Regions from separate parts of the Kribbella sp. NPDC056951 genome, predicted to be linked through region 1. Evidence: riboswitches for the same ligand, from Rfam matches in the RefSeq annotation. Region 1 holds a riboswitch; the other holds the start of a gene.
What was found. Region 1 has a riboswitch for thiamine pyrophosphate ahead of thiS (sulfur carrier protein ThiS). Riboswitches for the same ligand answer to the same signal wherever they lie in the genome.
Positions count from the first base shown of each region.

Region 2: another riboswitch for thiamine pyrophosphate. It lies ahead of ACFTSF_RS01295 (purine-cytosine permease family protein); the one in region 1 lies ahead of thiS (sulfur carrier protein ThiS).

Region 1 covers NZ_JBHUQZ010000001.1:942,033-946,274, forward strand. Annotated here, with positions in the region: gene ACFTSF_RS04435 (hypothetical protein) at 1-1,711, shown strand, start outside; gene ACFTSF_RS04440 (thiazole synthase) at 1,708-2,481, opposite strand; gene thiS (sulfur carrier protein ThiS) at 2,483-2,713, opposite strand; TPP riboswitch at 2,703-2,818, opposite strand; gene ACFTSF_RS04450 (DUF5937 family protein) at 2,823-3,758, opposite strand; gene ACFTSF_RS04455 (hypothetical protein) at 3,766-4,242, opposite strand, start outside.
Region 2 covers NZ_JBHUQZ010000001.1:269,974-274,215, reverse strand. Annotated here, with positions in the region: gene ACFTSF_RS01310 (sigma-70 family RNA polymerase sigma factor) at 1-192, shown strand, start outside; gene ACFTSF_RS01305 (methylated-DNA--[protein]-cysteine S-methyltransferase) at 189-767, shown strand; gene ACFTSF_RS01300 (methyltransferase domain-containing protein) at 865-1,536, opposite strand; gene ACFTSF_RS01295 (purine-cytosine permease family protein) at 1,564-2,907, opposite strand; TPP riboswitch at 2,896-3,007, opposite strand; gene ACFTSF_RS01290 (alpha/beta hydrolase) at 3,030-3,692, opposite strand; gene ACFTSF_RS01285 (hypothetical protein) at 3,689-4,242, opposite strand, start outside.

The sequences.
Region 1 (4,242 bases):
CAACGCCGAACTCGGTGAACCGTTCGGTATCCGCGCAGTCCTGCTCCTCGCACCCGGTGGCTTCCTCCGACCGAACCTGCCCGGAGTCGCGCTGAGCGTGATCCTCCCGTACTGCGACGGCGACGTGAGCGACCTGTCCGGCCAGCGGTACTACGACGACACGCGGTACTCGATGACGCGCGATCCCGCCGCGCGCTCGACCGTGCTGCTGATGGGCGCCAACCACAACTTCTTCAACACCGAGTGGACGCCAGGACGTTCGGTCGCGGACTCGGAGGACGACTGGACTGCCGATGACAAGGCCGAGCCCTGCGGAAAGAAGTCCAAGCAACGCCTGACCGCAGTCGAGCAGGAAGCGGCCGGTCGCGCTTACATGGCTGGATTCTTCCGTCTCGAGCTCGGCCGCGAGACCGCGCTGCTGCCGTTGCTCGACGGTTCGAATGCGCGCGCCCACTCAGCCGGTCGTGCGGTCGTCTCCGTGATGGCGCAGTCGCCTCGCCGGTACGACGTCGCTCGCCTGGACGGAGCTTCCGGCGTACTGACTGGGTCTGCTCGGACGCGAGTGTGCGCTTCGGATTGCGTGCGCAACCCCTATGGGCGATACCCGCATTGGGTCACCGATCCGCCGGTCGAGCACCTTCCGGCCGGGCGGGTGACGGAGTTGAGCTGGACCGCGTCGGATGGGCGACTCCGCTTCGACTTGCCGGTCGGCCGCCGCGATGTTCGACAGTACGACGTACTGTCGTTGCGGGCAACTGAAAGGGCGACCGATCTGTCGGTGCGGTTGACGGACGGCCGCGGGCGGTCGGCCAGTGTGCTGGTATCCACCGTCAGCAAGGCGTTGCAGCCGTTGCCGGGGAAGATCGCCGATCTGCTGCCGAAGGTGATGTTGCAGACGGTCCGGATTCCGTTGGCCGGTCTGCCGCTCGACCTGCGGGACGTGCGGTCGGTGGAGATCCGGACCGACCGGGTCGCCCGAGGTACGGCGTACCTGGCTGATCTGTCGTTCTCGACGCCGTCACTTAGTCACTGGCGACCGCGGATGCTGCCGGTGCTTTCGGTCGCGGATGTGGACATGGTGGAAGGCGATTCCGGACCGCGGACGGCCGACTTCAAGGTGCGGCTGTCGCGGGTCAGCCCGCGGCCGGTGACGTTCTGGGCGGAGGCGTCCGGGGACTTCATCAGCGATGTGGTGGAGCCGTTCCATGCCCGCGTGACGATCCCGGCCGGGCATCGGTCGGCAACGATCAAGGTGCCGCTGCGGCCGAACAAGCGAGATGGTGACGACGTCACGTTCATCATGGTGCTGTCCGGGTCGACGGACGCGATGATCGGCCGCTCGCTTGCCGACGGGATCGTCCGCGACGACGACCCGACTCCCTCGATAACCATCTCGCCGGGTGTGGGAACCGAAGGGCGTGGTGGTGTGGTGTTCCAGATGAAGTTGTCCGCTCCGTCGGACCGTGGTGCTCGCCTGACCGCTGAGCTGCGCAGCGGTACGGCGAAACTCGGCACTGACTTCGTCGATCCCGAGGGAGGTCTCTATCCGCAGGTCGATGCGGGCAAGACGACCGGGCAGTTCGTCGTACCGATCAAGGACGACAAGCTGCGGGAGAAGGCCGAGACGTTCACGGTCGTGATCACGGCCGCAGACGGCGCCGTACTGAAGGTCCCCTACCGGGTGCAGGGGACCATCCGCGACAACGACTAGAAGGTTGGCAGGCCGGTCGTCGGCGAGGACGCCTGGCCGGAGTGCCAGCGGCGGGGGACCCGGCCGGCCAGACGGGCGTTGCGGCCGGCGCTGACGGCGTCGCGCATGGCGGCGGCCATCAGGGCCGGCTTCTCCGCGCGGGTGACCGGAGTCGCCAGCATGACCGCGGCGCAGCCGAGCTCCATCGCGAGGGCGGCATCGCTCGCCGTACCGATGCCGGCGTCGACGATGACCGGGACGTTGGCCGCCTCGGCGATCAGTGCGATGTTGTGCGGGTTGCGGATCCCGAGGGCCGAACCGATCGGTGCCGCCAACGGCATCACGGCCGCACACCCGGCCTGCTCCAGCCGGCGAGCCAGGATCGGGTCGTCGTTGGTGTAGGGGAGCACGGTGAAGCCGTCGGCGATCAGGATGTCCACGGCGTCGAGCAGCTCGACCGGATCAGGCAGCAGCAGGTGGTCGTCGGCGACCACCTCGACCTTGACCAGATCGGTCCCCAGCGCCTCGCGGGCCAGTCGGGCGGTCAGCACAGCCTCGGCCGCGGTGTGACAGCCGGCAGTGTTCGGCAGGATCTCGATCCCGTGCCGCTTCAGCACGTCGAGCACCGAGCCCTCGTGCCCGGTCCCCAGCCGGCGCATCGCGACCGTGGTCAACTGGGTGCCGGAGGCAATCAACGCCTCTTCCATCACTTCCAGGTTCGCCGAACCGCCGGTGCCCATGATGAGCCGCGAGGAGTACGTCCGGCCGCCCAGCTCGAAGGGGTCGTCCATGTCAGCCTCCCTGGACCGCGCCGACGATCTCGACCCGGTCACCCGCCGTCAGGATCGTGGCCGACCACTCGTCGCGGGTCAACACACTCTGATTCACCGCGACCGCGATCCCGGTCTGCCGATCCGACATCTCCGCGACCAGCTGAGCGACCGACATCCCCGGTCCGCTGCTGGTCGCCGTACCGTTCACCCACACCGCGTGCTCAAGCGGTGACTCGTCGTACTGCGTCATGCGTCCTCCCTACGCCGGAATTACCCGATTCAGGTTCAGCGGTCGGCGACGCCTGCTCTGTCGCCCTCTCAGCCCACTCCGGTGCGAGCTCCCGCGGTCTGTTTCGACTTTAGTTCCCCGTCAGCAAACTCGCCAATTCTGTTGGCCTGTAGAGCACTTGCTTGCCGGCTCGCTGGGGTTCGACCAGACCGGTACGGCGGAGCAGTTGCAGGTGCTGGCTGACTGCGGACGGGGTGACCCCGAGTTCGGCGGCCACGTCGGTCGTGGTGCGCGGGTGGGTGAGCAACTGCAGGATGCGGGCGCGCGCCGTACCGATGAGTTTGGCGAGGTCTTGTGGTGTGGGTGGGTCGACGACTGTCCACAGGTTGGCCTGGCCGCGGGGTGGATAGCCGAGGAACGGTTCGGCGCCGGGGTCGTAGGGGATCACTGCGTGCGGGCCGAAGAGGGTGGGCTGCAGGACTAGGCCGCGGCCGTCGACCTTCTCTGTGCGGCTGATTGCACTCACCTTGGCGACCTTCAAGAGGCCTTGGCTATAAGAGATCGCGGGGCCGAGCTCGTTGAGCATCGCGCCGGTGCCCTGTTGCGTGAGCACGTGACCGCGGTACGTGATGTCGGCGGTGAGGATGGTGCGCATGCGATTCCAGTACGGCGCGATGACCGTCTGCCAGTAGTCGTCGAGTGCTGCGGTGACCCGGGCTGGTGTGAGGCCTTCGGGCAGCTCGCCGTTGACTGCTGTGTGCTGTCTAGTGAAGGTTTCTTGATCGACTGCGGCTATGAGCTGGAGTTCGTCGGTGAACTGGGTAAGTGGGGAAGTCGGCCGCGGCGTGAGGTAGTCGGGGCTGCCCATGGTGTCGTTGACCAGGTGGCTGAGTACGGTCCAGTCGAGGTCTTCGAGTAGCGGCTGGACTGTGCGGATCCAGGGGAGTTGGAGCGGGAACCGGCCGGGGTCGCGGAGGGCGCGGAGGGACAGGACGGTCTCCGAGGCGGGTGACAGGGCGAAGCGGACCTCCTCCAGATCCCGGGATGTCAGTTCGTAGGTCAGCACCCGTTCATTACATCCCGCGGTAGCCGGGACCGCCTCGTGGGGTTACTTCTGGCCTATGGAGCTGGGTGGATGGGCCGGTGTCGTCGTCGAGGACCTTGCCGGTGGCCCAGGCGTCGTCGGTGATCGCGTTGCGCGGTACCGCCAGCGCGAGCTTGAAGTCCTGGTCGGGCTGGGCGGTCGTATTGCCGTGGATCTGTACGGCGACGGTCTTGCGGGTCTCGCCGGGCGCGAAGGTGATCGTGGTCGACAGCGGCCGGACGATCTCGGGGTCCGCGGTGAAGCCGGCTGTCTCGGCGTGGACTGTGATGGGCTGATGGCTTGATCTGCTGAGGGTGACTGTGAAGTCGACCTTGGTCGTGCTGTTGCCCTCGGCAATCGGTGCGGCGTCGGCGACCGAAATCCGGGGGAGCTGGTTGATCGTGGTCCGGCCTCTTGAGGGCGTGCTCAGGGCGAGGTCAGAGATGAAGATCCGGCCTGTGCTGGT
Region 2 (4,242 bases), 670 kb from region 1:
CCGGATCCCGAGCTGTGGCAGGCGGTCAACGGGCTGCCCGAGCGGCAGCGGTACGCGATCACGCTCAAGTACGTCGGCGACCTGGACCACCACGGTGTGGCCGCCGCCCTGGACACCACCCCCGCAGCCTCGCGCCGCCTTGTCAGCGACGCTCTCGCGACACTGCGCCGTACCCTCGGAGTTGAGACATGAACGGACTCGAAGACCGGCTCACCCGGTTCAGCACACCTGAGTTGAAACCACCCGTCCTCCCGGACGCCGACGTCGCCTACACCCTGCACGGCACCCCGATCGGCACGATGCTGCTGGCGGTCGCGCACGGTCGGGTGGTGGCGAGCTCATTCGGTGACGAGGAGACGATGACCGGGCGACTCGCCCGCGCCGTGTCGCCGCGAGTTCTCCGCCAGCCGCGCGCACTGGACGCCGTACGGCGGGAGCTGGACGAATACCTGATTGGGAAACGCGACGAATTCACCGTGCAGGTTGATCTCGTGCTCGCGACGCCGTTCCAGCAATTGGTTCTCGCGGACCTTCGTGAACACACCAGTTACGGACACACCAAGACGTACGGCGAGCTCGCCGGGGAGATCGATCGACCCAAGGCAGCCCGAGCCGTCGGTACGGCGCTGGGCGCGAATCCCGTGTGTGTCCTGCTGCCGTGCCACCGGGTGATCGGGGCGAGCGGCGCGCTCACCGGGTACGCGGGCGGCCTCGAGGCCAAGCGCTACCTGTTGAATCTTGAAAAGAAAAGAATCATTTCCGCGTAGCCGCAGGAATGGTTTTATCGTTGCTGTATTCAGGAGCAGGTCCCCAATGTGGAGTGGGGATCTGCTCCTATTCTTTCGGGGTTCAGTTCTTTCGGGGTCAGGCGTGGATCTCGAGGATCAGCCGACGCCGCCCGCCCCACTCGCGCTTGTAGACCTTGTAGTTGTCGATCCCCGCGGCGGCGCAGAGGCGGCCGTAGCTGATGTCGTCGTGGATGTAGTGCACGCTGCTCAGGCCGTCGGCGTGCTCGGTGGTGACGATCCGGTGTTCCGGGCCCTGCCGCATCCCCAGCGCGATCTCACCGGCGGTCGCGGGTCCCCAGGACGGGCCCTCGATGATCGCGATCCCGCCCGGCTTCAGCACCCGGGAGATCTCGCAGATCGTCGAGATCTGCTCGTCCTCGGCGAACAGTTCGTGGAACGCGGTCCACAGGCAGATCACCGCGTCGAACGAGTCCCACGCGTACGGCAGATCGGTCATCGACCCGATCGCCCAGTCGATCGCCAGCTCCTCCTCGTTCGCCTGGATCCGGCCGGCCTCGACCAGGTTCGGCGAGATGTCGAGGCCGCGCACCGTCTTCCCGGCGCGCGCCAGCGGGAGCGAGATCCGGCCGTAGCCACAGCACAGATCAAGAACCGATTCCCGGCCGTCGAGCAGTTCCTCGACGGCCTTCACGATGTCTGCGTCCCGCTCGGGCGAGGTCCGCGCAGCCAGACCATCGACGCCGAGCTCGGCGTACTCGGCCCGGCTGCGCAGTGCGGAGTTGAGCATGGGCGCAAGTATCCCGCGTGCCGCAGGTCAGTTGTCCACCGGTTCGCGGGTCACGATCCGGCCGCGACCGATTTTGCCGAGGAGAACTGCGGCGAGTATCGAGACGATGATGCTGGTGTAGGTCGCACCCAACCAGCCCGGCACGGCCTGCCCACCGAAGAGCTTGCCTTGGACACCTTCCCAGAACGGCGACCACTCGGCGACCGTGCCCGGATTCACGAGCTGGTAGGCGACGAACCCGATCAGCCACGCGACCGCGGGCTGCCAGCGGAACTTCGCCGTACCGGAGACGTCCCAGTTCATCTTGCTCACCAGGAAGAAATCGGCGATCGCGACCGCGAACAGCGGGATGAAGACCGAGCCGATCAGATAGAGGAACTGCGTGTAGTTGCCCAGGTCAACCAATAGCGCGAGACCGGTGGCGAGGACGCCGATCGCGATCGAGATCCACCGGCGATCGACGTGACCGATCAGGTTGTGCGCGGCCATCGTGGTCGAGTAGACGTTCGCATAGGCCTCGTCGACCTCGTCCACCAGCAGCACGAACAACGCGATCGCACCGGCCGGCAAGGTGACGAGCGCGGTGATGACACCTTCGCTGTCGGTCTGCAGAGTCGCGACCGCGAAGACACCCAAGGCGTAGTACAGGATCGCGGCCAGGCCGTAGCCGAGGGCCGAACCACCGAAGGCCGCCTTGTTGGTGCGGGAGTGCCGGGTGTAGTCGGCGGCCAGCGGCGCGAACGAGACGACACCGGCGGCGGCCAGGTCGACGGCCGGCCAGAAGCCGAACACACTGTCCTGCGGCAACGACTGCACCGGCTTGCTCAGCACCTGGATGAATAGGTAGACCGAGGCAATCAACACCAGCCAGACCATGAACTTGCGCAGGATTTTCACGCTGCCCAAGGGCCGGACCGCCATGGTCGTGGCGATGATCCCGGCCAGTACGACGAACAGCCAGCGCCAGCGCTCACTCGTCACCGCGACCGCGGCCTGCGAGATCACGATGATCTCCATCGTCGCCCAACCGATGTTCTGCGCGATGTTCAGTACCGTCGGGGCCATCGATCCGCGACGGCCGAACAGGCCGCGCAGACTGGCCATGGCCGGTGCGCCGGTGTGCGAACCGAAGACGGCCGAGCCACCGAGCACGAGCGCGCCGATGCCGCACCCGACGACCACGGCGAGCAGGCCCTGCCACAGCGAGCCTGTGTACGCCGCGACGAGCGCACCGGTGACCGGGCCGAACAGCGAGATGCCGAGGTTGCCCCAGAGCGTGAACTGGTCGAGGAACCCCAGCGTCCTCGGCGCATCCGTGGTGAGGACGAGCGGTGCTTCTGCATTGGCAGGACGAACTGCTGTATCAGTCATTGCGATCCCTACGCCGGCATTACCCGGTCAGGTTCAGGCGGTCGGCGACCCTAGTCGCCCTCTCAGCCCGCATTCGGTGCGAGCTCCCGCAAAGGTTTTGCTACCGCGTCAACGATAACGCCTCAGTCCGCCGGCCGCGCGGCGGCTGCTCGGTGGATGAGCGCGGCCACCTCCGGGCCGTTGGTCAGCACCGGCATGTGGGACCCGGTGGACAGCGTCCGCGACTCACCGTGGCTCAGAGCGGCCAGGCGGTCGGCCCAGTCGGCTGGTGACAGATGGTCATGGCGGCAGCGGATGATCACGACCGGCGACTGGACTCTGGTGATCACACCGGCCAGATCGTGCCGTCGGCAGGCCGCAGCCGCCCTGGCGATCGTAGAGAACGTCGTACGGGCGTATTGCGGTGCCAGGACCGGGATCAGCCGGGGTGACTCCGGTGCGGCCGACTCCAGCCAGCGCATGCCCAGGTCGAGCCAGCCCGCGGACTTCGTGTCACCGCTCGGAGCGATCAGGACCAGTGCGTGCACCAGCTCCGGGTGGGCGACCGCCAGCTCGACCACGATCTGCGCGCCGGCCGAGTGCCCGACGAGGACCGACCGCTCCCGGACCTGCTGCTCGAGGCGGGCGGCGAGGGCCTCGGGGTGCAGGTCATCGCGGTTGTCGGCAGGTTCGCCGTACCCGGGCAGTGTGACCACCCGGTACGGCATTGAGAGGTGCTCGACGGTTGGTGCGTACGACTCCGGCCCGAGGCCGAGGCCCGGGACGAGGACTACGGGAGCGCTCACTCCCAGGGTGGTCGGCCGGGTGCGGCCCGAACCACGGTGTCGAGGTCCGGCTTGAGCTCGCGATAGCCGAGGAACAGTCCGGCCGCCAGAATCAGCAGACCGAACCCACCCCACGCGTACGCCGTCGGTAGCCGCTCCAGCGTCTCGTCGACGGCGCCCAGGCCGGTTGAGAGCACCATGCCGGCCCAGATGAACAGGGGGATCAGCGAGACGCCGACCAGCACGCCTCCCACGATCTCAACGGCCTCGGGCTGGCGGGCGGCCTTGCGGCGCGCCAGCACGTCTCTCGCCCACAGGACGAGAGCTGCGGCACCCACCAGGACGATCAGGAGCTGGCCGAGCGCGTCGATCACGTCGGTGCGCAGCGGGTGGTTGAGCGGTGAGCCCGGCGCCTGGGTGATCTCCCGGATCGAGACCCGCTGGACCGTCGCCACCATCAGTCCGTAGACAGCCGCGATCACAGTGGCGAACAGCACCACCTTGGCCGCGCGCGGATCACGGCCGGCGAATGGCTCCTTACGCCCGTACGTCGGGAAGGCCTCGGGATGCG